Syntrophobacter fumaroxidans MPOB: one gene and its partner. The protein of the gene in region 2 interacts with the protein of the main gene of each other region in a pairwise test. Links are inferred from orthologs where the notes say so. Each region holds a gene or a part of one and is shown on either strand. Other genes may lie near its edges. The genes, in order: SFUM_RS18845 and sfsA.

Region 1 (10,103 bases), 510 kb from region 2 along the record:
ACGCAAGTGACCCTGCGGGCGGAGGCCCGTTTAAGGGCATCCATGATCACCAGGAGCTCCATGAGGTTCTCATTGACCGGAGGGCAGGTGGATTGCAGCACATACGCATCCTTGCCCCTGACGTTCTCGCCGATCTCTACGCGAACCTCCCCGTCGCTGAACCGCCCCACGAGGGCCTCACAGGACTCTATTCCCAAATGGGAGCATACCTGAAGAGCAAGCGGTCGGTTGGAATTGCCAGCAATCAGAACAATCCGGCCTCGCATGGCCACTCCGTCTCACTCTTCTCCAAGCAGGCAATCCTGCCGGTTCATCAGCCTGATGATCACAAGAGAAATGGCTGGGGCGGGAGGATTCGAACCTCCGGGTGCGGGTTCCAAAGACCCGTGCCTTACCGCTTGGCGACGCCCCAAGCAATCGGAGTCTATGATCGCGCGGAAACCGGAGTCCCCAGAACGCGTGTCACGTCAACCCGGCAATCTTTCCAAACCCGGCGAGCCAGTTCCCCCGCACCGTCCGCCAAACGCTGCTCCGCAAAGACCCCAAAAACAGTTGGACCGCTACCGCTCATCAAAGACCCCACAGCCCCGTTTTCCATGAGCCAGCACTTGATTTGCCCAAGCTGAGGGTATTCGTTCAGGGTAACGGTTTCCAGGTCGTTCCGGAGAACCTCGGACAAGTGCCAAGGCCTGTCCAGAAACGAACGGAGTTTAATGCGGCTTTCTCCCCTTGTCAACTTCAAACTTCCGTAAACCCAGCCCGTGGAAACGGATATGGGCGGCTTGACGAGCAGCAGGGGGTAATCGGGAATCCCGTGCACCGGCAACAGTCGCTCCCCGATGCCGGTCGCCAGGGCCGGAACACAATGGAGGAAAAAAGGGACATCCGCGCCAAGGCCCACGGCGAGCCGATGCAAAACCGCTTCGGACAGCGGATTCTCGCTCAACCGGTTCAGCGCGAGAAGCACCGCCGCGGCGTCTGAACTCCCTCCACCCATTCCCGCGCCCACCGGTATGTTTTTCTCCAGCCGAATCGAAACTCCACGAGTGACCCCCGCAGCTTCGAGATAGGCGTCCGCGGCCCGCCAGGCAAGGTTCCCGCGATCATCGGGCACCTCGGCGCTGTCGCAGCTCAGGCGAACGCCCCCTTCGTGACTCCAGGCCACTTCGACGTGATCGTAAACCGCCACCGGAAGCATGAGGCTGGACAGGTCGTGGTAGCCATCCTCCCGTTTCCGGACGATCTCGAGCCATAGATTGATTTTCGCGGGAGTGCCGACCCTAAGTGCCAATGCATGTCCCTTCCGGATTCCTCGCATCCGGGAATTCCCGGCTACTTGCCGCTCTTTTGAACATAACGCAGCCGCAGATCGTAGAGGACCGTCTTCAGAAGACGATCCTCATCGGGATCCAGATTGCCCCTGGTTTTTTCCTGCAGCATACCCAGGGTGTCGATGATCTGCTTTGCCAGGGGCAGATCGACCCGCACGCTCTGAGACTCGGGATCGGGCACTTCTCCAAGATGCACCAGGGCAGAGGAACTCAGGGAAAAGACAAAGGTGGCGAGGGTCACCTCGGGCAGCGGAACGTGGCGAGATTCCTCACCCGAGGGAGCTCTTTCGCCCTTCGCCTCCGCCTCTCGGTCTTCCTTGCCGGCGGTTTCCGGACCGGCCGCCGCTTCGGGTTGCTCGGACTCCTCCCGGGCTACTTTGCGACGATCCTTTACCACGAATCCTTTATCTTCTTTTTCTTCCATGGTCCACCCTCTCTGTGTGAGGTCAAAGTTCAATGGCCTGAACGACGTTCACATTGTCCATGGCCAGCAGTTCCTCCTTCACGTGGCCCGGAACGGGAGTGTCGGTCCGAAGGAATATGATGTTTTGACCGCGTTCGAGCACCTGTCCGACATCCATCATGGAGATGTTGATGTGGTGTTTCCCGAGACAGGTCCCGATCGCTCCGATGGTGCCGGGAGTGTCGATGTTGTAAATGAGCAGCAGGTGACCTTCGAGGGCGGCCTCCAGGCGGAAATCGTTGATCCTGACCATGCGGGGGTCTTTCTTCCCGAAGAACGACCCTGCCACCAGGTTCTCTTCTTCCGAGGTTTTCACGTGAATGCCGATCAGGTTGGTGAAGTCCTCGGCCTCGCTGCGCACGGATTCCGTCACCTTGATGTTCCGCTCGCGGGCAAGGACCGGAACGTTCACGAAGTTGACCATATCTCCCATTATCGGGGTGAGCATCCCCTTCAGTATGGAATAGGTCAAAGGCTGGGTCTCCATGGACGCCACTTCCCCGATGTATTCGATGGATACCTTTTGAATGGCTCCCCGGGTGATCTGAGTGAGGACGGAACCAAGCTTCTCGGAGAGCTTCAGGTAGGGACGAAGCCGGGCGAGCACGGCGCCGTCGATATTGGGGGCGTTCACGGCATTCCTTATGGTGCCGCGCACCAGGAAATCGATGACCTGGTCCGCCACCGCGATGGCGACGTTCTCCTGCGCCTCGTCCGTGGATGCCCCCAGGTGCGGCGTAGCGATGACGCTGTCGAGGGCCAGGAGAGGGTTGTCCTTGGGCGGTTCCTGAGCGAAAACGTCGAGAGCCGCACCGGCCACGATCCCGGCCCGTATGGCGTCATGGAGATCCTGTTCGTTGACGATGCCTCCCCTGGCGCAGTTGATGACGAAAACACCTTCCTTCATCTTTTTGAAAGCTTTTGCGTTCAAGATGTCCCGGGTTTCCGGCGTCATCGGCGTATGGACGGTGATGTAGTCGGAGCGCGTCAGCAGGTCGTCGAGGGCGACCGCCTCTATGCCCGAAGACTCCAGCACCTCGGAGCTGATGTACGGGTCGAAGGCGATGACGTTCATTTTCAAACCTTTGGCCCGATCGGCCACAATGCGCCCGATGCGTCCCATCCCGATGATACCGAGTACTTTGTTGAACACCTCCCGGCCCATGAAACGTTTCTTCTCCCACTTGCCGCTCTTGATGGAATTGGTGGCCTGGGGAATGCTCCGGCTAAGCGCCAGGATCATGGCGATGGCGTGTTCCGCGGTGGTGACGATGTTCCCTTCCGGGGTGTTCATCACCACAATCCCGCGCTTGCTGGCGGCTTCGACGTCGACATTGTCCAGGCCGATGCCCGCCCTGGCCACAACCTTGAGATTGTCCGCAGCGTCTATGATGTCCCGGGTCACCTTGGTCGCGCTACGGATCACCAGGCCGTCGTAGTCCTTGATGATCCCGCGGAGTTCGTCGGGCGTCAGACCGGTTTTCACATCCACTTCAAATTGTTGAACCTTTCTGAGCTTCTCAACGCCCGACTCAGCCAGGTTATCGCTGACCAGAATCTTCATCACTCCCTCCTAGAACATTGAAGAATATCCGCATGCTGTCATAACTCCCGCGATTCGCGCGCCTTCGATCGGACCCCGACGTGGTGCGAACGATCATCAGACGACCGGTTAGGCTAACCCACGCAGATGGGATCGTCAAGAGCGAAGCTATCGTTGTTCGGGGTTGTCAGGGCCGGCTTCCCTGGCCCGGGGTGACACGGTGAACCGTCGCGGCTGCGACCTTGCGGGCGTCATCGTCCGGCCGCTCGGACCGGACCGAAGCCTCTAGGATTTTCCCTTCGGTTTGTTCAGTTCTTCCTCGATGATTTTTTCAAATCTTTCGAAGGAGGGCCCCCCGACGATCAGCTTCCCGTTGACAATGAATGAGGGCGTCCTGTCCACGCCGATCCGCACGGCCTCTTCCACGTCCCGTTCGACCGCCGTCTTGTATTTCCCGCTGTCCAGGCATTCATCGAACATCCGGGTGGAAAGTCCCAGGTCCCGAGCAAAACGCTTGAGCTGAGTCACATCCAGTTCCTGCTCCCAGGCAAACAGAACATCCTGGTAATCCCAAAACCTGCTCTGATCGCCCGCACACCGGGCGGCTTGCGCAGCCAGGTGCGCATTCTTGTGGCGCTTCAACGGGTAGTCCTTGAACACCAGCCTCACTCGGTCTCCAAAGTGCGATTTGACCTTCTTCACACCTTCCTGGGTGGCCCGGCATGCCGGACACTGGTAGTCGGAGAACTCCACCAGAGTCACCGGCGCATCCGCAGGGCCAAGACTCGGACTCCCGTCGAGTTTCACCTCGACAATGGGATACTGCGGCTCTTTGAGATAAATCGCGGCGCCGTATTTCGGCTCAAGAGATTTCCCGTATGCCCTGATCGCATTGAAACGTTTCTGCTGTTCGAGGAAGCCCCTGATGCGCTCCCTCAATTCCTCGTAAGTGCCGGTCCATTCACGCATCCGGTCCCTGTTCTCCCGGATGTACCCATCGATCTCGGCCTCTTCGATAGTGACGCCGTTCGGCACGATGACCTGATTGACGAAGTCATCGAAGGTCATTCCGCGGGATGCGGCTTCTTTCTCGATGAGCTGGTCAAGAAGTAAATGGTCGATTCGGTCCTTCTTGAGCTTGAAAATTTCCTTTTTCAAGTCGTAGAGACGCGCCCCCAGCATGATTTCGATTCTCCGGTCGGTCACCGATTCCCCCGCTATCTTCGCGATGACCTCGGAGTTGTCCGGTCCGCTGAAAATCTTCCTCAGCCCGGCAGTGTCCGCCAGGAGAAAGAAGGAAAGCACGAACGACAATGAAGCCGCCGACACGGTCTGCCAGGTCAGATGCCTCTGGAATGCAACGACCTGAAGCATCAGCACGATCACCAGGTTGGCCACGCAGAACAGGCACGGCAAATCCAGAGAGATCATCATCCAAACAAGAGTGACCTCCACCCCGGTCGCAACGGCCGCAAGCCAGGCCACCCCCTTCCGGAGCTTCCAGGCGGCAAGGCCCAGCAGGAGATAGAAACCCACGCCCCAGGCCCAGAAAGGCACTTTCAGGAGGGTGTACCTTACGGTGTCCGCGCACCCGTCGGAAACACTCCGGCACATCACCTGCAGCCAGGGCAGGACCTCCGAGAGGCCTGCCATGGCGGATATCACGAATCCGGCTACACTGAGCCCAAACAATACCCTGCCTTGCAGTCGTTCCCCAAACATCGGATTCCACCTCGAATACGCGACTGAGCCGTTCCGCACACCCCTTCAACGCGAGCTTACCGGCGGGCCTGATGTGACACGCTCTCCTTCTTCTCCTTCTCAAGCACTTTGATGGTCTTGTCCAGCTCATTCATCTTTTCAACCGAATCCCTGAGCAGCACTCGGGCCTTCTGGTAGTGGAACAAGGCCAGCTTCAGGTCCTGCTTGCTTTCGTAATAGTGCCCCAGATGGTAGTGAGCCAGTCCGATGCGGTTGTTTTGCCCCAGAATGATCCCCATCTGGTAGTCGATATCGGGAAAAGACAGGGCATATCTCTGAATGCTCTGAAGGTGCTCCAGGGCCTCCTCCCGCTTCCCCTGGTCCTGGAGGACAAGCGCCAGCCTGTATTGAGCGATGATCGTCGAAGAATCCATCAACAGGGCGGTCTGAAGCGCTTTCTGCGCCTCGGGAAGCCTCCCCAGCTGGTGATACACCTTGCCGAGGCTGCTCAGGATGAACGGGCTGCCCGGCCGAAGCCTGACCGCTTCCTGCAGCATGGACAGGGCCTGTGCGTTGTCTCCCTGCCGCATGTAAAGCCTTCCCATGCCGTAGAAGGCTTCCGCCTCTCTTTTCTTGACCCCGGCCGTGAACCGTTCCATGGCTCGTGCAGGCTCTGAGTAATCGGCAATGAGCGCCGCCTTCATGAGCGGGAAATCCATCGCGGTGGGCGACACCCTCTTCTTCCCGAACCATTCCTTGTGAGAGTACGCCAGCTCTTTCAGGTACTGGACCCGCTCCGCCACAGCGGGGTGCGTAGACAGGTAACTCGGTATCCTTGCGTTGTTCAGAAATCTGAACTGCTCGAGCCGTTGCATCGCTTCAGCCATGTCCTTCGGGTCGTACCCCGCCTCGCACAGGTTTCTCAGCCCGATCTGGTCCGCCTCGGTTTCGAATTCGCGGCTGTATTTCAAGGCGGCGCTCTGAGCGCCCGCGGCACCTCCGAGAGCCAGGGCGGGGCTCGCACCGGTCTTGCTGGCAAGCAGAATCCCGGCCAACAATCCCGCCAGCGAGGCAACCGACAGGATGCGGCCTTCCTTCATCCGGCGTTCGATGTGACGTGCCTGCACGTGAGCCAACTCATGACTCAGAATGGAGGCCAACTCCCCTTCGTCTTCCAGCACTTCGATGAGTCCCCGAAAGACGAAAACGTAACCGCCGGGGATAGCGAACGCGTTGGGCACCGGTTCATTGATGACGAAGAACCGGAATTCGTAGGGAGTGGTCCCCAGATGCTCGACGATCCGGTTCCCCACGGACTGCACGTACGTGAGCACTTCGCCGTCCTCGACCAGTTGCATGTGCTGCCTGATCTTTTCGAGAAGCTTTCGCCCCAGTTCGTTCTCTTCGCTGAGCGTGAAGGCGAAGCTTCGGGAGAGCGGCGCCACCGCATTCGTGAAGGTGAAACAAACCACGGTTGCGATCACGAGACACACCCGTGCGGCTCTGGTCAGTGGTTTCATAAGAATTCCTCCGCCTTCACGGCATCGGCTCGATCCGATCGTTCGTTCCAGCGCACCGTCTCGGCTTCAGACCAAAGGCTCTCCAGGTCGTAGAAAAATCGAACGGGTTCATAGAAAACATGGACGATCACGTCGCCGTAGTCCATCAATACCCATTGACCTTCTCGAAGGCCTTCGACTCCCAGAGGCCTGATCCCCGCTTCTTTGAGACTCCGTTCGATACTGTCGGCGATCCCCTGTACCTGGCGGCCGGACTTTCCACTGCAGATGACGAAATAATCGGCAAAAGAAGAATACTTCGACACCTCGAGCAACACCACGTCGGCGGCTTTGAGCTTGTCCGCTTCCTCCGCACAAAGGAAGGCTTTGCTCTTCGAGTCCATCGGCTTCTTTTCGGAAACGGATCCGATCCCTCCGGAAAGTGCTGTTTTTTTCTTAGGTTGCGTCATGTTGCATCATTTCCCCAACGGTCTCAACGCCGGCGTTCCAGCCTGCATACAGTTTATTCTGAAAAATATAACGCATAACTTGCGGCGGAACCAGATACCTGATGGAACGCCCCCGCGCCACCAATTCTCGAATCCGTGTCGATGAAATCTCCAGGTGCGTATTGCACAGATAGTGGACGGGGAGCAGGCCGGGGTGCGCGAACGCCTGCGCGCCGGGCTCCCAGGCGTAGTCGGGAGACACCTTGGAACGCAGGAACGCCTCGATGGCCGTCTCGTCATAAGGGGGACGCCTGAGGACGCACATGCGGGCCAGCTCGAAAAGCTCCTGAAAGTGCCACCAGGTGTTCAGTTCAAGAAACGCGTCCAGTCCGACGAGAAAATAGAGATCCACGCCGTTTGCCCAGTCCTGGAGCAATCTGCGCAGGGTCACCACCGTGTAGGATTTGCCGGGAAGCTTGCGTTCGATGTCGGACAGGGCGAATTTCGGGTGATCCTGGATGGCGAGTTCGAGCATTCGCCGGCGATGATCGAAGTCCAGGATCGCTTTACCCCCCTTATGAGGCGGCGTGGCGGCGGGAGTGAAGTAAAGGGCGTCAAGCTCCAGGGCCTCGACGGTTTCTTCCGCTGCTCGAAGGTGACCGAAATGAACGGGATCGAAGGTCCCTCCCATTATGCCGATGCGCTGACGCATTCTGAATCGCTCCGTCCGTTCCGGACCATCAACTGCGGAGCTGCCCGTTTCCCAACGCGATGAACTTGGTGGTGGTCAGTTCCTCGACCCCCATCGGCCCGAACGCATGCAACCGCGACGTGGAAATCCCGATTTCCGCTCCGAGGCCGAGTTGAAAACCGTCATTGAAGCGCGTCGATGCGTTGACGAGCACCAGCGAGGACTGCACCTCCTGCAGAAAACGGTGGGCCCTCTCGAAATTCCCGGTCACGATCGCCTCGGTATGCTGGGACCCGTACCGGGTGATGTGTTCGATGGCCTCTTCCATGTCGTTCACGACCCGGATCGCGAGAATCAGGTCGAGGTATTCGGCGTACCAGTCTTCCTCGACGGCCTGCGCGCAGTCCGCAACGATCCGCCGGGTCCGTTCGCATCCGCGAAGCTCGACCCCCGCCGCCCGAAAGGCCTCCGCCATCGGAGGCAGAAACCGCTGCGCGATGCCGGCGTGCACGAGCAGAGTCTCCATGGCGTTGCATACCCCGGGCCGTTGCACCTTGGCGTTCATGCAAATGCGCATGGCCATATCCGGATCGGCTTCATCATCCACGAAAACGTGGCAGACTCCCTTGTAGTGCTTGAGCACGGGCATCCGGGCGTTCTCGGCGACAAAACGGATGAGGTCCTCTCCCCCGCGCGGGATCATGACGTCGATGCATTCTTCGAGTTTGAGCAAATCCAGCACGGCCTCCCGGTCGGTCGTACCGACCAGTTGGACGGCATCTTCGGGGAGCCCGGTTTCCACCAGCGACCGCCGGAGAATGTCCGCCAGGCAGCGATTCGAATGGAACGCTTCCGAGCCGCCGCGCAGGATCACCGCATTCCCGGCCTTGATGCACAGGGCCGCGGCATCCACGGTCACATTCGGGCGGGATTCGTAAATGATGCCGATGACGCCGAGCGGTATGCGCATTCGCCCCACGCGAAGCCCGTTGGGACGAGTCCACATGCGGGTGATCTCCCCGACCGGGTCGGAAAGCCGGGCCACTTCCTTGAGCCCGCACGCCATCTCTTCAAGGACCTTTGCATCGAGCCGGAGGCGGTCGACCTTGGCCGCCGGAAGCCCCTTGGCGACGGCGGCCCGGATATCCTTGTCGTTGGCTTCGCGGATCGCCGCTTCCGCGCCTTCAATGTTCAAGGCCATGTGCTCGAGGGCTTTGCGTTTATGCACGTCTCCGACTTTGGCCATGTGATGTGCGGCCTGTCGTGCCCTCTTCCCCATGGTCAACACTTCCTCACGCATCCGGCCCTCCGTCCGTTTCTTCCATCATTTCCCCGGCCAACACGAAGTTGTTCCGGTGAATCACCTCGTCGGAATGCTTGTAGCCGATGAGGGTTTCGATCTCCTCGCTGCGATGACCCTTGATACTCTCGATCTCGGCCGACCTGTAGTTGCTCAGTCCGACGCCGACGACGTTCCCGGCCTCATCCAGGCACCGCACGGGCGAGCCCACTCCGAAAGTCCCCCTCACCTCGCGGATGCCGATGGGCAGCAGCGACTTCCCCTTCTTCCTCAGGGCCAGGACGGCTCCCGCATCGAGAACCAGGTCGCCCGCCGGCTTCGGCAAATTGGCGAGCCACACCTTTCTGCCCTGATACACCCGCTTTCGGGGAAGGAAAACGGTGCCGAGCATTTCGCCGTCAAAGAGCCTCAGCAGTATATCACGTTCCCTGCCCGGGGCAATGATCATGGGGATTCCCGAAGCAAGGCACTTCCTCGCCGCATTGACCTTGCTCAGCATGCCCCCCGTTCCCACCGATCCCGGCTGCGGCGTGGCGCAGGCCAGGATTTTCGCATCCACGCGGTGCACCACGGGGATCAGGCCGGCCGAGCTGTTCAGGCGCGGATCGCAGTCATACAGCCCCTGAGTGTCCGTCAGGTTGACCACCAGATCGGCCCCGATCAGACCGGCGATCATCGCCGAGAGCTGATCGTTGTCCCCGAACTTGATCTCTTCCACCACTACCGTATCATTCTCGTTGATGATCGGCAATATTCCCCAGGACAGCAAGGTCTCCAGGGTATTGCGCGCATTCAGGTACCGGTGCCGATGCGCGAGATCCTCACTGGTGAGAAGCAGTTGGGCGACGAGCAGGTCGTACTTGTCGAAAGCGCCTTCCCAGGCCTCCATCAACGCGCCCTGGCCCACGGCCGCCGTCGCCTGCTTGTGCGGAATGGTCCGGGGCCGTTCGCTGAGCCCGATCTTGCGAATGCCGGACGCAACCGCCCCGGAAGTGACGATCACCACCTCCCGGCCGCGTTCCCGCTCCAGGAACTCGGCAATCTGGTCGCTCAGCCGATGGATCATCACCCGGTTCAACCCCCGGGGCCCGGTCAACACGGCACTGCCGACCTTGATCACCACCCG
Region 2 (15,512 bases):
GCCACGCCTTGATGCGGCGCGGAGCCCATGCCGCCCGCCTCGGGCTGAAGGGGCGGGCGGATGCCTCGCCGGGGTCCGCCTGAGAGACGACGATCGGACGAAAGCCCTCCACCGGCGCCCGCCGGGGGCTTTCGTCCCGGAGCCCGGCCCGCGGGAGCGGCTGTGGCGGGTTTTCTCCCGACAACCCGGCCGGCCCGGCGGGGATGAGGGATTGTGATCCGATTTCACACCAAAATCATTGACATGAACGGTCCGTTGAGTTTTAAGACTTCCGGGGACTTGTTCAGCCTCGTGCCCGAACCGCTGGAATCCGGTTGCCATTCTGAACCGGCCCGGACGGGGCTGAGGCGGAGTCGCGGGATCGTCTTGAACCTGACCCGGTCACAGGACACGAAAGGATTGTACCCCGGCGGGGGCGGATTGTTTCAGTATGGGAACGGACATACTCCAGTACACCATCAGCGGTCTTACCATCGGCGTGATCTACGCCATGGTGGCGCTTGGCTACAACATCATTTACAACGTCACTGAAATCATCAATTTCGCTCAGGGTGAGTTCGTGATGCTCGGCGGTCTTTTTGCCGCCTTTTTTATTGGCGTCCTCCGGCTTCCTATCGTGGTGGGCTTCTTCGGCGCGGTTCTCGCCACCGGCCTGGTGGGTCTCGTCATGGAGCGGTTCGTGATCCGGCGGGCGAAAAACGCGAGCGTACTCTCGCTGATCATCATCACCATTGCCCTCTCGATCCTGCTCAAAGGGGGCGCCATGATCTGGTGGGGGAAGGACCCTCACAGCGTTCCCGCCTTCAGCGCCGGTGGTCCCATTCTTGTGGCCGGCGCCGCCATCCAGACCCAGGCGTTCTGGGTCGTGGGCGTCAGCGCGCTGATCGTGATCGGTCTCACCGTCTTCTTCCACAGGTCCACCTACGGCAAGGCCATGCTCGCCTGCGCCGACAATCCCAACGCGGCGCGCATGGTGGGAATCCCGGTCCGTCGGATGGTGCTGCTGTCCTTTGTGCTGAGCGCGGGCATCGGGGCGGCCGCCGGGGTGATCATTACCCCAATATCGATGATGGAATTCGATCGAGGTGCCCTCCTCGGGCTGAAGGGTTTCGGGGCCGCGGCGCTCGGAGGGCTGGGAAGCTTCTTCGGGGCGCTGGTGGCAGGCGCGATCCTGGGGCTTGCCGAATCGTTTTGCGCGGGGTACGTGTCTTCGGGGTACAAGGACGCGGTGGCCCTCGTCTTGCTCTTGCTGGCATTGTTCTTCAAACCCGAGGGCCTTTTCGGCAGTGGCGAGGCCGCCAAGCTGAAAAGGTTCTAGGAAGGTCGACAGGATGAACCGAAGGGAATGGCTGGGTTTTCTCTGCGCCGCGCTGTTCATCGGGGTTTTCCCCTGGGTTGTCGTCCCGTTCAAGGCGGTTTCCCACTATGTGGACGTGATGGTCTTCGCCGGGATTTTCAGCCTGGTGTCGCTCGGTCTGAGCATGCTCATGGGCTTTGCGGGGCAGATTTCCATGGCCCAGGCGGCTTTTTTCGGAATCGGCGCCTACACCTCGGGCATCCTGACGAGCCGCTTCGGGTGGAACCCGGTGCCGGCGATGCCGATCGGCATGCTTGCCTCGGCGGCCGTCGCCTGGCTGATCGGAATTCCGGCCCTGCGTCTGAAAGGCCATTACCTTGCCATGGCGACCCTCGGGTTCGGAGTCATCGTCCACATCGTGCTCGGCGAGGAAGTGGCATGGACCGGCGGACCGTCGGGCATGTCGGACATTCCGCGCCTGCGCTTCGGCGACGTCAGGATCACCGGCGAAATCGCCTGGTACTATATTGTCTGGGTCACGGTGTTCATCGGACTGGTCTTTTGCTTCCATATCCTGCGTTCGAGGGTGGGGCGGGCGCTGCGGGCCATCCATGAAGAGGAGACGGCGGCGGAATCCATGGGAGTTCCCACCGCTCGGTACAAGCTCCAGGTGTTTGTGTTGAGCGCGGTTTTTGCGGCCCTGGCCGGAAGCTTTTACACCCATTATGTGACCTGCCTCAATCCCGGCTCGTTCAACCTGATGTGGTCCATCCGTTTCGTCCTCATGGTGATGGTGGGCGGCATGCAGAGCCTTTGGGGAGCCATTGTCGGGACGGTCCTGCTGACCTTTGTGGGGAATGAATGGCTGCAGGTTTTTGCCGATTTCGAGATCGTGATCTACGGGGCGATCCTGCTGGTGGTCGCCCTGTTCCTGCCCGGCGGCCTGATGTCTCTTGCCGGCAGGTGGACGTCGGCGGGGTCTCGGACCGTTGCCGCGCCGGATGACGGGGGCTCATGAAAGAGGATTCCAGAGATTCCCAAGCCGCGCTGCTGGAACTCCACGAGCTGGAGATGCGGTTTGGCGGCATCACGGCCCTGCGGGGGTTGACCTACGAGGTCCCGGCAAACATCATCCAGGCGGTGATCGGGCCGAACGGCGCAGGGAAGACGACGCTCTTTCACTGTATCAGCGGCCTGCTCAGGCCCACCTCGGGGCGCATCGTCTTCGAAGGGCGGGAGATCGACGGCATGCTTCCGAACCGGATCACCCGGCGTGGTATTTCCCGGACGTTCCAGCACGTGGCGCTGTTCCGGTCCATGACCGTGCTCGAGAACGTGATGCTCGGCCGCCATCCGAGGACCCATCGGGGTTTCCTGTCCACCGGCCTGCGGTTGCCCGGCATGAGGTCCGAGGAACGGCGCATCAGGAAGGACGCCGAGGAGTATCTCGAGTTCGTCGGACTGAGCGATGCCCGGGGGCTCCCGGCCGGAAGCCTGCCCCTGGGAAAGCAGAAGATTCTCGAAATCGCCCGCGCCCTGGCCACCGAGCCCTCGCTCGTCTTGCTCGACGAGCCCGCGGGCGGCCTCAACATGAAGGAAACCGAGGAGCTTGGGGAGCTCATCCGGCGCATTCGCACGCGCGGCGTGACCGTGCTGCTGGTGGAGCACGATATGAACCTTGTCATGGAGATTTCCGACCGCATCCTCGTGCTGCACTACGGGCAGCGATTGGCCAGCGGGACCCCGGATGAAGTCAAGGATCACCCCGCGGTCATCGAGGCCTATCTCGGAGGGGAGTAGTCGTTCGTCCAGGATCGGCCCGTATTTTTCGGATCGTCCGTTGTTCCCGGGTGGAAACACATGCTCACGATCAAGAGTCTTCACACGCACTACGGCAACATTCGAGCGCTGAAAGGCGTATCGCTTCACGTGCGTTCCGGCGAGATCGTCACGCTGGTCGGGGCCAACGGGGCCGGCAAGAGCACCCTCGTGAACACCATCTGCGGCCTGGTGAAACCCCTGAAAGGGAAGATCGAGTTCGAAGGCGCTCCCATCGAAGGGATGCCGCCCGAGGACATCGTGCGGCTGGGAATTGCCCTCGTTCCGGAAGGACGCCAGATTTTCGCCACCATGTCCGTTGAGGCGAACCTGGAAATGGGGGGTTTCGTCCACCGCCGGAACGGTCGTCAGGTCCGGGAGGACATCGGTCGCATGTTCGAGCGTTTTCCCATTCTGGGGCAGCGTCGCACACAGCTTGCGGGGACGCTCAGCGGAGGCGAGCAGCAGATGCTCGCCATCAGCCGCGCGCTCATGTCCCGGCCCCGGCTGCTGGTCCTCGACGAGCCGTCCATGGGGCTCGCTCCGCTCATCGTCCGCGAGATCTTCTCCATCGTGCGGGAACTGAGGCAGGAAGGGCGCACCATTCTCCTGATCGAACAGAATGCCAAGGCCGCTTTGCAGATAGCCGACCGAGGGTACGTGCTGGAAACGGGCAAAGTCGTCCTGCAGGGAGAGGGGGCCGAACTGCTCGAACACCGGGAAGTGCAGAGGGCCTATCTTGGCAAGGGAGCCAGGCAGATTTGGGATGCGTGAGGCATCCGCGGTTCACGGGCTGTGAAGGCCGATGCGCGGCCAGGGCCGGCGGAGGGGAAAGCATCCGGAAACCGTAACGGAATGAGGCTTGGCAGGCGGCTTCCGGTATTCCATGGTGTTTTGTCGCACCACGAGCCGAGATCGATTCCAAAAGGAGCTGTTTATGCCCGTTTGGGAACCCGAAAAGGAACGCATGTCCAGAGACGAGCTGGAACAGCTCCAGCTCGAGCGCTTGCAGGCCACCTTGAACCGCGTGTATCGAAACGTGTCTTTTTACAGGCGCCGTTTCAAGGAGATCGACTTCAGGCCGGAGGACGACCTCACGGAACTCAAGGACCTCGAGCGACTGCCCTATACCACCAGCCAGGATGTGAGCGACAGTTACCCCTACGACATGTTTGCCGTGCCGTTGCGTGAAGTGGTGCGGGTGCATTCGTCGTCGGGCACCATGGCGAACCCGCGGGTTGTGGGGTACACGCGCCAGGATCTGCGCACCTGGAGCGGCCTGGTGGCGCGTATCCTGAGCGCCGGCGGCGTCACCCAGGATGACGTGATCCAGGTGCTGTTCGCCTACGGGCTTCTCACCGGCGGCCTCGGGATTCACTACGGCGCGGAGCGCATCGGAGCCTCCGTGCTGCCGACGTCCGTGGGCCGGACCGAGAGGCAGATCAAGATCATGCAGGATTTCCGGACCACGGTGCTCGCGTCCACCCCGTCTTACTGCCTGGTCATCGCGGACAAGATGGCGGAACTGAAGTTCGATCCGAAGAAGCTCTCGCTCAAGTACTGCATTTGCGCCGGGGAGCCCTGGACCGAATCCATGCGCGGGGAGATCGAGGAAAGGCTCTTCGTCAAGGCGACGGACAATTATGGAATCAGTGAAGTCATGGGTCCGGGGGTCGCCGGGGAATGCCTGGAGGGTCGCAGCGGCATGCATCTCCAGGAAGACCACTTCTATGCCGAGATCATCGATCCGGCGTCGGGGAGGGTGCTTTCACCCGGCGAAGAGGGGGAGCTTGTCGTCACGACCCTCACCAAGGAAGCCTTCCCCGTCATCCGCTATCGCACGGGAGACGTCTGCCGCATCATCGATGAACCGTGCCCGTGCGGGCGCACTTTCCGGAAGATCAGCCGGATTCTCGAACGCTGCGACAATGTGGTGGTCATCAAGGGGATCAACATCATCCCCGAGCGCATCGGCGACGTGCTCGAACAGATCAAGGGCGAACGCCCCCTCTATCAGATCGTGGCGGTCCGGCACGCACACCGGGACCGGCTCGAGATCTGGGTCGAGGTCACCGAACGGTTCTTCTACGACAAGATGCTCGAACAGCGTGCCCTGGTGGATATCATGAGCAAGACGGTGACCAACCACTTCGGTATCACGCCCCGCGTCAAGCTGGTTGAAAGGGGTTCGCTGGAGCGGGAAAACGGTAAGGTCAAGCTGTTTGTGGACCGAAGAAACATGAAATCATGAACGACTGCAGGGAGGTATCGAATGCATGAACTCCTGATGCCCGGAAGCGAGAAGAAGCATCTCCTTCTGGGCAATGAAGCCATTGTCCGCGGGGCTCTCGAAGGGAACGTCCGCTTTGTTGCGGCCTATCCCGGGACTCCATCGTCCGAGATCATCGACCGTTTCCACCGGATCGGTTCCGATGCCGGCGTTTACGTGGAGTACTCGGTCAATGAAAAGGTTTCGGTGGAAATGGCGGGGGCGGCGGCCGTTTCAGGGGTCCGCAGCCTGTGCGCCATGAAGCACGTGGGGTTGAACGTGGCTGCGGACGCTTTCATGACCCTGGCCTACGTGGGCGTGAAGGCAGGCATGGTGGTGGTCGTCGCGGACGATCCTTCCCTGCATTCCAGCCAGAATGAACAGGACAATCGCTATTACGCGAAGCTGGGCAATGTCCCGATGTTCGAGCCGTCCACGCCCGAGGAGGCGAAGGCGATGACCCTCGAGGCCCTGGCGGTCTCGGAGAAGTATCACATTCCGGTCATGCTCCGCACCACCACGAGGGTCAATCACTGCAGAGGGCCGGTAACCCTGGGAGAGATCCCTTCGGGAACGCCGCGCGGCGAATTCAAGAAGGATCCCTTCAACCTGGTGGTCGTCCCGATGGTGGGCCGCAAGCTTCGGCTGGCGCTGCTCGACAAGCTCGCCCTGCTGCAGGAGGAGGCCGAGCGAAGCGCGCTCAATTTCAGCACCGGCAAAGGGAAATGGGGGATCGTCACCAGCGGCGTCTCGTACCTCTACGTGCTGGACGCCGTGCGCGACCTGGGGCTCCGGGATCGCGTCAAGGTGCTCAAGCTGGGTTTCACGTTCCCGCATCCGAAAGCCCTGATCCGGGACTTCATGCGTGGACTGGGAAAAGTCCTCGTGGTCGAGGAACTCGAACCGTTCCTGGAGGAAGCGGTACGGGTGACCGCGCAGGAGTTCGGTCTGCGCGTCGCTATTGCGGGCAAGGGCGCCGAACTGACGCCGCGCGCCTTCGAGCTGGACGGCGTGAAGGTCAAGCGGGCCATGAGCAGCTTTTTCGGCCTGAATTACCAACCTCCGCGGGTCTTCACCGCGCCGGCGCTGCCGCAAAGACCTCCCAACCTCTGCCCCGGCTGTCCCCATCGCGCCACCTATGTTTCCGTGCGCAAAGTGTTCGGAGACGATGCCATCTACCCCACCGACATCGGCTGCTACACCCTGGGCATTCTGCCGCCTCTGCGCATGGCCGATTTTCTCATCTGCATGGGCTCCGGGGTGTCCACGGCCGGAGGGTTCAGCAAGGTGCAGGACAAACCGGTGGTGGCTTTCATCGGGGATTCCACCTTCTTTCATTCCGGGATCACCGGGCTCATCAACGGAGTTTCCCACGATCACCGGTTTCTCCTGGTCGTGCTCGACAACGGGACAACCGCCATGACCGGGCATCAGCCTCATCCCGGGATCGAACTGACGCCCGCGGGGAAGATCGAGCCCCGGGTCAGCCTCGAGAATGTCATTCGAGGCTGTGGAGTCAAGCGCCTGGAAGTGGTGAATCCGCTCCGGATGGAAAAGACCCGGGAAGTGCTCGAGGATATGCGCCGGACGCTGAAGGAACCCGGCGTATCGGTGCTGATTTCCAAGAGTCCCTGTCCGCTGTTCGAGAACCGGATGCTGCGCAAGAGGCAAAAGGTAGTGTTCCAGGTGGATGCGTCCTGCGATCTGTGCAAGCGGTGTCTCGAGGAGCTGGGATGCCCCGCTTTCGCATGGGAACCCGGTGCGTCCGGGGAAATGTGCGTCCGCATCAACGAGGCCCTTTGCAGCGGGTGCAGCGTCTGCTCGCAACTGTGCAAATCCATCAAGCCCAAGCGCATCGAAGAGTCGAGGGGAGGGAGCGAATAATGGCGACTGAAAAGAGGGGCCTGGAGGCCGTGCGCATATTTTTCACGGGAGTCGGCGGACAGGGAACGCTCCTGGCGACTCGTCTTGTCGGTGAAGCGGCGTTGGAGGAAGGGCTGCCGGTCATGATGAGCGAGATTCACGGCATGGCCCAGCGCGGGGGCGTCGTGGAGTCGTCCGTGGTCATGGGTAAGGTTTTCAGCCCCACCATCGCCGACGGGGAAGCCGATATCGTACTGGCGTTCGAACCGCTGGAGGCGGCGCGGGCACTGCCCAAGTGCCACCAGGAGAGCATCGTCATCTCCAGCACGGTTCCCGTGCTGCCCTTCACGGTGGCAACCGGCCAGGCCGTGTATCCCGAGCTGGAAACGCTCTACGGAGAAGTCCGGGAGAAAGTCGCCCGGTTCATCAAGGTGGATACCCGCGAAATCGCGCGCCGGGCGGGATCGGAGCGCGCGGCCAATCTCGCCATGGTGGGCGTCCTGGCCGGGACCGGTCAGCTTCCGATCTCCGGGCGGAGCTGGGATGCGGCCATCAGGAAAACGATCCCGGCCCGATTGATCGACGTCAACCGGAAAGCCTTCGATTTGGGCTTCGAGGCCGGCGGCGGCTCCCTGTAGCGTTCCGCGTCACGGGAAAAGCCCCGTCTTCCCAGTTGCCCCGCCGTTCAAGCGGGATTCCGGGAAGACGGGAATCACTGGTGCTCTTACACAACGTTGCGTTCAAGATGAGTGCATTGGGCGGGAGGGCTTCATGCCTTCCCGTCAATGCCGAACGCAAGTTCGTATCAGTGCCCCACCACTTTCAGCCTGCGGCCCAGAGCAATCCCCTGCCGGGTGACAACCGCCTCGTACGGCCAGATCTCCACGCCCGCATGCACTGCTGCGTGAAAAAGCTCGGCATAAACCGGGTCGATGAAATCGGCGGGAGCGAAGCACGAAGCATCCGGTCGCTGGACCAGGAAGAAGCAGGCGGCCCTCCGGCCCGCGCGCGCCAGCGCCGTCAGTTCCCTCATGTGTTTTTGCCCGCGTACGGTCACCGCATCCGGGAAACAGGCGACGTCGTCCTCCACCAGCGTCACGTTTTTCGCCTCGATCCAGACCTGCCCCGCGGGTCCTTCCGCAAAGGCGTCCAGACGGCTCTCGCCGGAGGTTTTTTCGTTCTGAAATCGATCGTAACCTATCAACTCCGGCAGTATTCCCCTGTCCCAGGCGAGCCTGAGGATCCGGTTGGGTACGAGCGTGTTCACTCCCACCCAGTGGCTTCCGAGCTTGATGGATTCGAGCGTGTAGGGCAGTCGACGCGAGGGGTTGGGGGATACGGAAAGCAGGATGTCGCTTCCCGGCCGCAGCAGGCCGAGCATGCTCCCGGAATTGTTGCAGTGTGCCTGAAACAGGTGTCCGTTTCGTTCGGCCTCGACAAGGAAACGTTTTTCCCGCCCCAGGAAAACGGCGGTGAAACTGTCCTCCGGGAATTCGATCAGGAACGGGGATCTCGGCGAACCCGCGAGCGGGGCCACGCGGCGGCTCTCATGCCCGGGATCGGGGTTCTGCGGCTTCGCGGAATCGGTCATGACGGCGGGCTCGTGGAGCAACGGCAGGAGGAGCGGAGCCGGGAGTGCGGCGTACCGGGGAGGGGGACCGAACGGCTCTCGCCTTCCCCGGCACAGCGGCAGCTATTCCTCGGATTTGCCGGGCAACGTCGGCATGGACATTTTCTCGTAGCCGGCGGGAAGCTCGAACAGGGCGGCGTCCACCTGGCCTTCCTTGATATTCTTGTATTCCATCGTGATTTCAGCATCTTCAACTTTGATGGGAAAAGGAAACTTCTTGGAAATCCAGAAATAAGTCTTCTCCCCGTCTTCGATGTTCTCGTACTTGTTGGTCTGGATGCCGGAAATGGTTTCTTCGCCGATCAACTTCGAATTCTTTTCCTTGTTCTCCGTCCATTCCTCGAAGGTTTTGTCCTCAGCCTGGTATGGCATTTCCATGTACGTTTTTTCGTCCGGGGAGATCATCCATGTGACCTTCTTATCCGGGCGGATGATCATGATCTGGTTGTCGCCTTCTTCCAGAATCTCCTGCCGGACCTTGTCTCCCTTTACGTAGATCTTGCCCTTCATGGCTTCTTCGCCCTTGGGTTGAATGACCAGATCGGCGGAAAATTCAACCGCCCCGCAGGAACCCGGCAGGAACAGGGCTGTCGAAAAAGCCATTGCGATGGCCAGACAGAGCGGAATCAACAGTTTGCTGTTTTTCATCGTTCACACCTCTTTCAACGAGTGTTCCGAGCGAGTGGCCGCAACTCACCCTCAATTGCCTTTGGCCGCGATCTCCCGAAGGGTTTCATCCTCCGCGGCGGGGAAGGCCGCGAACGGGCGGCTTGCGGGAAAACGGCGCAAAGGTGACTCGAACCCACTGAATCAACTCAACCGCTACAGCTTTATATTTTAGTCGCGCATGCGTGTAAACCGGAATCTTCGATGGCCACCGTGCACTGGCCCGAGATCAGGGCCGGGCGGGAATGACGAAAAGCACCGCGAGGCGCGCAGGCTGCTGAAGGCCCTTCCGCCCCCAAACGGGAGCGGAAGGAACCCGCGAGAGAAAAGGCTAGTAGTCGTGCACTCTGTCCAGTTCTTCGTCAGGGACCGAGAAAGTCACATTGTGAGGCCCGACCGGTTCCGTCTTGAAGAAGCGCGGCAGCCTGTCATGCTGGGCGGTGAACCCGGCCCGGGCGTTGAAGTCCCGTTCCGTCTTCAACACCTGCTTGCCGAGCGCCACGACGTCGTCGGCCGTCATCTGCAGCCCGTAGAACGCATTGATCATGTCGATCAGCGCCTGGAACGTATCGGGCTGGTCGAGAACGGCAAACGCGATGAACAGGCACATCCCGGTGGAATCGACGGCCGCGGTTGCGATCTGGAGATTGCGAGACAACTCGATCTGCCCTTCGGGTTTCAATGGATCGACGTCGCCGCCCACCTTCAGAATATTCGTGGCGACCGCATACCCGGCGGTATGATCGGCCCCCATGGTGGAGGTGGCGTAGGTCACGCCGATCCCCTGAACCGCCCTCGGGTCGTAGGCGGGCAGGGCCTGACCCTTCACGACCGGGATCCTGGCGACTCCGAAGGCCTTGCCGGTGATCTCCGCTCCACTGCCGAGAATCCGGCCGAGGGGCGTTCCCTTGCCGACTTCCTTGACCAGATTGACGGCTCCCTCGGCGTCTCCGAACCTGAGCAGGCCGCCTTCCATGGCCACTCCCAGGGCCACGCCCATCTCAATGGTGTCCAACCCGTAATTGTCGTCCAGAAAATCGAGCATGGCGATGGCATCCAGATCGCTGATGCCGCACTGCCCGCCGTGCGCCCAGACGGTCTCGTATTCGGGTTGCTTGGTCAGATAGCGGCCGTCCTTGTCGTTGTAAATGCCGGAGCAGCGGATGACGCAGCCGCGATGGCAGCCGTGAGTGGCAAGGCCGCCCCGGACCGTTTCGGTCTCGGCCTGCGTCTCGCCGCTGATCTGGTGGGCTTTCTCAAATCGGCCCTGCCGGAAATTGCAGGTGGGATAACCGCCGGCTTCGTTGATGATGTTCGTCAGGACGTTCGTTCCGTAGGCCGGCAGGCCCTGCCCGGTGACGGGGTGGTTTCGCAGACCTTCCACGAATTTCTTGTTGGCCGCGTGGAATTTGTCGGGGTCCTTGGGCTGTCTCGTCTTCATCCCGGAATCGTCCAGGACGATCACTTTGATTCCCTTTGAACCCATAACGGCTCCAAGACCCCCTCGCCCCGCGTGACGGGTGGGCCTCAACTCCGTGTCGGTGCATGCGATGGAAGCCGCGCCGAGCTTCATCTCACCGGCCGGTCCGATGGAGATGCACGCGATGTGCTCCCCGTGTTCGGATTTCATCTTTTCGATCAGGTCGTAGTTGGGCAGCATCCTGAGGCTGTTGTCCCGGACGATCCGGACCCCCTCCTTGTCGATCACCACCTTGTAGAGATCGTCTGTGGCGGGCTTGCCTTCCAGGATCACCGCGGCATATCCCAGGCGGGCCAATACCTGGGAAGGCTGGCCTCCGGCATTGGATTCCTTGATGGTTCCGGTGAGCGGACTCTTGGCCCCGATGGATATTCGGCCCGACATGGCCCCGCTCGTCCCGCTCAGCAGTCCGGGCGCAATCACCAGCTTGTTCTCGGCGCTGAGCGGGTGGCACAACGGAGGCACCTCCCGGGCGACCACCGTCGATGTCAAAGCCCTTCCTCCAAGTCCGGCGTATTCTCCCGGGGAGCCGACGGTTGCCTGCGGACCGCCTTCAGCCCCGGTGTCGATTCTCAATATCTTGTTCATTGAAATCCTCCTGCCAACGACGGAACCGATGCATTTCCCTCATCTCCCGGCCGACTCCGACCCGAACGTCTCGCGCGGTCCGGATCCGAGCAGAACCCCATGAAACTGCGGGCCGTGTACTAATACTAGGGGCGCGACGAATCGTTGTAAACATGTCATTTTTGGCACCACGCCTGACTTTGCGGCGTTTGGAAAGCTCACGGGAGAGCCTGTCGAAGACATGCCCACCGGAGATGGATCTTTATACGCCGACATGGTACAAAATGCCGGTTTCACATGATGGACCGATCGACCTGCCGACGGCCGCCGCTGCAGTCCGACGACGGCGGGCGGTTGACCCGGTCCCGGGGCCGTCACGCGCATGCGTGCAGACGCATCCGATCTTCCTGTCCCGGCCGGTTTCTCACGGTTCGTCGAATACTTCCGGACCGGTTCCGTCCGGGCGGAGCATCGATACACGGTCCTTAACGCCGGTTGACGCCGGAGCACCACTTCGGTCTTGTTCAGAGAAGGATTCGAGTTGTGGGTCTGATGAAGAGTGGTTCATTTCTGCGTGCGGGCGAGGGGGGAACTCTCCTGGACGTCTATCTTCAGCCGAGGGCATCGAAGAACGAATGGGCGGGGATGCACCAGGGTTGCCTCAAGATCAGGCTCACCGCGCCTCCGGTGGAAGGCGAGGCGAACAAGGAGTGCGTGAAATTCCTCGCCGGGGCGTTCGGAGTCTCCCGGTCCGACGTTGAAATCATCCGGGGACACAAATCCCGCCGCAAGACGATTCTGATCCGCAACTCCACCCCCGAGATTCTGAGAGCGGTCTTGCTGGAAACCGGCGTTCTCTGACTCGCCCGGATGGGGCGTCGCCTGTGTTCTCGTCAAACACGATTTCCCGGGGTTGAGCATCGGCTGATACCGGGCTGGGTCCAAGATAGCAGGACACGAGTAACGAATCGGAAACTTCGAGCCGGCAACGCTTCCGTGTTTCCTGTCCCGGGAGCCGCGAGGCTCATCGTTTTTCGCTCCCGGTTCTTCCCGGGACAGGTCATGTTCCGCTTCCCGGATGGTGTTGCCGGCTCAAAATTGAAAACGCTATCGAGCGGTTTGTCTGCCTTACTGTTGTCCACCCCCACCTTGGTGGCCCATGGACTTCTGCGTCTGAGGCGACCTCTGTTGCTGCCTCATCTGTCTGTGCTGAGGCGGCCTTTGTTGCTGCCGCGCGGGCTTCTGCGCTCTGGGCTGCCGCTGCTGCTGGGTCCTGGGTTTTTGCGCTCTGGGCTGCTTCTGTTGCTGAGCCCTGGGTTTCTGCGCGCGGGGCTGTTTTTGTTGCTCACCTTTGGGCTTGTATACTCTGGGTCGTTTCTTTTGCTCTTGAATCAGTTGGTGATGTTTCTGAACCTCGGGCCTCTTGTTATACTCCACCCGCCTTTGATTTCTGAGATGATTCCTCTCCTTGTTCGGTCGCGGTCTGTAATTCTCGACGTTCCAGGCCCTTTTTCCTCGCCAATGCCGGCTATTGTGCCATTTCCTCCAATTGTCATGCATGTGACGGTAGTGAATTCGCTCATACCGCCAAGGGTGTCCGTGCCAGTATCGGTCCCTGTAGAATCCCCTCCAACCCGGATCCACGTCAAAATAGAACCACGGAACATGACGGTAGTAACCCCAGCCTCTGTCATAATAGCGTGAACGATACCAGCGGCCTTCCCATGGGCGCCACCACCAGCCGCTCCAGAAGAATACGTCCACGTCGATGTCGGGAACGACGTACACATCGTCCGTTTCAGGCAGCACTACCACTTCGGGAGCCGCCTGGAACACGATGGGTGGCGGCAGGTCGATTCCCACACTCACGCCTACCTGCGCCATTGTTGAAGCAGGAACGACCATGGCCAACGCCAAAAGCATTGTCCCCAAAAGCAGTTTTTTCATCATGTTGCCTCCTTGTCTGGTTGATGCCGTTCTTCCGGATGATGAGACCCTCTGGGAACGCAGATCCTCACTTCTCGGAAGGCGCAAAGTAATTGGGGCGGGTCGGGCCCCGACCTCTGAAGGCTCACGTTCCTCGATCGGGGTACTTTCCCGCCGTGGGGACGCTCCTTCATCGTAGCCACTCCAAACGCTGGTTGCGAACTGTCGCTACGGCAGATCGTCGCAGCTTCCAGGGATCACGAGCCGGAATCCTTGCTTGCGCCGGGTTCCTCGATCAACTGAAACTTCTACAGGAACCAGCCGTCCTTTGCTTTTCGGCTAAGAGGCGGCCGGGTCGGTTGGGGTCAGTGCAAAGCCTGCTGGGCGGGGCGGTATTGACGCTCCGGAGCCACGGTGCATCAATTCTCAGATCGATACAATTATCGCAGATGGAACCGCTATAGTCCACTGTTTTCAAAGTCTTGGACATTTTTCCCATTTTCTCCGCGAGATTGCCTTCGCAGTCGAGCATGATTCATGCCCGAGGGCGGTTTTACTGCCAAAAGGCTAATCATTCCTCGACGGTGCATCAATACGCCATGCAATCGCTTTCTTCGCCGTATGCCGTATAGCGCAGGCACACATGTGTTGTCGGAGCCGATGCACGGACGTTTTCATCCCTTGATACGGAGTGGGCCAAATTGGCCTGCGGATTTGAATCTTGTGTGTGAATGGGCTGGAATCGCGGACGGCCCTGCGCGAATATATATGATGGAATATTCTTTAATTGACATTGATTCTTTCTTAAGGCAACATTCGCCTAAGTTCCCGAACTTCCTGGATACAGCGATGCGTTCTTGCGAAGGATCCCGGAGCCGCGAGGGGCAGTCTTGAGTGCCGAGCGCGCGGCGTCCTGCCGGGGAAGCGAAAGCAAGTGTGGGGCATTTGAGACGGGTGAAGCGACTTGAGGAGATGCACGATGGGAATCCGTGGCTTTCGGCTGGGTGGTGTGCTGATCGGCGTCTTGCTTATCTGCCTTCTCCCTTGCTCCATCCGGGCGCAGGACCCGGGCGCCGGTGCCGCGGCCTACCGGAATGCCGGCCAGGCTATCCGGATCGACAAGCCCGAGGATGCCCTCGGACCGATGCAGCAGGCGATCCTGGAAGACCCTGAGAACCTCGAATATCAGTATCAACTGGGCGGTATTTATCTCCGGTTGGGACGGCTGGACGAAGCGGAAGTCATTTTCCGCGCGCTGATCGCTCAGAATGAGGAGGCATACCGAAAAGCGTGGTTCGACGTGGCGCACATCCGTTCCCGGCGAGGGGACGACGCGGGGGCCGTCGAGGCACTGGGAAAAGCGAGGCCGGCAGACCCCGGGCGTGCGGACTATGAGATCGGTCTGTGCCGCATGAAGCTGAACGAGTATCGAGAAGCGATCGGATCTTTCAGGAAGGCCGGGGCCGCAAGGCCCGACCTGGCTCCGCGGGCGATCGCCCAGGAAGGGATCTGCTTTGCCCATCTCAAGGAATACAAGGAAGCCCGCAAATCGCTCGAGGCCGCACTGAAAATGGATCAGCCTCCCGAAACGGCCGCCGAGTTGCGCAAACTGCTCGCAGCGGTGGAAAATGCCGCACGTGTGGGCAAGCCCTGGCATGTCACCGGGGCGGTCGGATTTCAATACGACAGCAACGTTCTCCAGGATTCCCTCGATGAGGCGGCACGCGCCTCCGGAGAAGGGGATGGGGCCTTTGTCGCCAATGTGACCGGAAGCTACGACTTTTATCGCGATGATTCCTGGAGGGTGGGGGCCGCATACAACCACTACCAGGTCACCTACTTCACACAGTCGGACTCAGGGGTGATCGGCGCCAGACCCGCGCTGTATGCGCAGTTGAACAAAGCGCCTTTCTACCCGGGGCTCGAATACCAGTACAGCCATTTCTGGGCGGGGGGGGACTCCAAGGCCGATGTCCAGACGGTCGTCCCGAATCTG

What was found.
Region 1: the proteins of sfsA (region 2) and SFUM_RS18845 interact in binary tests that used the Escherichia coli proteins (3 or more experiments, as listed by UniProt). The link is inferred for Syntrophobacter fumaroxidans MPOB from one-to-one orthologs.

What each region holds. Positions count from the first base shown.
Region 1 is NC_008554.1:4,449,971-4,460,073, reverse strand. The notes cover bases 6,853-9,851. They hold SFUM_RS18845 (glutamate-5-semialdehyde dehydrogenase), read right to left. Parts: upstream 8,978-9,851; coding sequence 7,727-8,977; downstream 6,853-7,726. Other genes in these bases: proB (glutamate 5-kinase), read right to left, coding at 8,970-9,851; nadD (nicotinate-nucleotide adenylyltransferase), read right to left, coding at 6,994-7,698; rsfS (ribosome silencing factor), read right to left, coding at 6,853-6,941. In the rest of the region: SFUM_RS18890 (ribose-phosphate pyrophosphokinase), read right to left, coding at 1-266; ispE (4-(cytidine 5'-diphospho)-2-C-methyl-D-erythritol kinase), read right to left, coding at 425-1,291; SFUM_RS22690 (DUF1844 domain-containing protein), read right to left, coding at 1,333-1,755; serA (phosphoglycerate dehydrogenase), read right to left, coding at 1,778-3,358; SFUM_RS18865 (thioredoxin domain-containing protein), read right to left, coding at 3,623-5,059; SFUM_RS22130 (M48 family metallopeptidase), read right to left, coding at 5,116-6,558; more of rsfS, read right to left, coding at 6,555-6,852; more of proB, read right to left, coding at 9,852-10,103. UniProt on the Escherichia coli protein: Catalyzes the NADPH-dependent reduction of L-glutamate 5-phosphate into L-glutamate 5-semialdehyde and phosphate. The product spontaneously undergoes cyclization to form 1-pyrroline-5-carboxylate.
Region 2 is NC_008554.1:4,950,435-4,965,946, forward strand. Bases 6,946-9,864 are described here. They hold sfsA (DNA/RNA nuclease SfsA), read right to left. Parts: upstream 8,839-9,864; coding sequence 8,053-8,838; downstream 6,946-8,052. Other genes in these bases: iorA (indolepyruvate ferredoxin oxidoreductase subunit alpha), read left to right, coding at 6,946-7,268; SFUM_RS21005 (indolepyruvate oxidoreductase subunit beta), read left to right, coding at 7,268-7,885; SFUM_RS21015 (DUF4412 domain-containing protein), read right to left, coding at 8,941-9,525. In the rest of the region: SFUM_RS20970 (ABC transporter substrate-binding protein), read left to right, coding at 1-12; SFUM_RS20975 (branched-chain amino acid ABC transporter permease), read left to right, coding at 431-1,318; SFUM_RS20980 (branched-chain amino acid ABC transporter permease), read left to right, coding at 1,332-2,315; SFUM_RS20985 (ABC transporter ATP-binding protein), read left to right, coding at 2,312-3,097; SFUM_RS20990 (ABC transporter ATP-binding protein), read left to right, coding at 3,158-3,889; SFUM_RS20995 (phenylacetate--CoA ligase family protein), read left to right, coding at 4,053-5,366; more of iorA, read left to right, coding at 5,388-6,945; SFUM_RS21020 (aldehyde ferredoxin oxidoreductase family protein), read right to left, coding at 9,875-11,611; SFUM_RS21025 (DUF167 domain-containing protein), read left to right, coding at 12,143-12,451; SFUM_RS21030 (hypothetical protein), read right to left, coding at 12,719-13,540; SFUM_RS21035 (tetratricopeptide repeat protein), read left to right, coding at 14,496-15,512. UniProt on the Escherichia coli protein: Binds to DNA non-specifically. Could be a regulatory factor involved in maltose metabolism.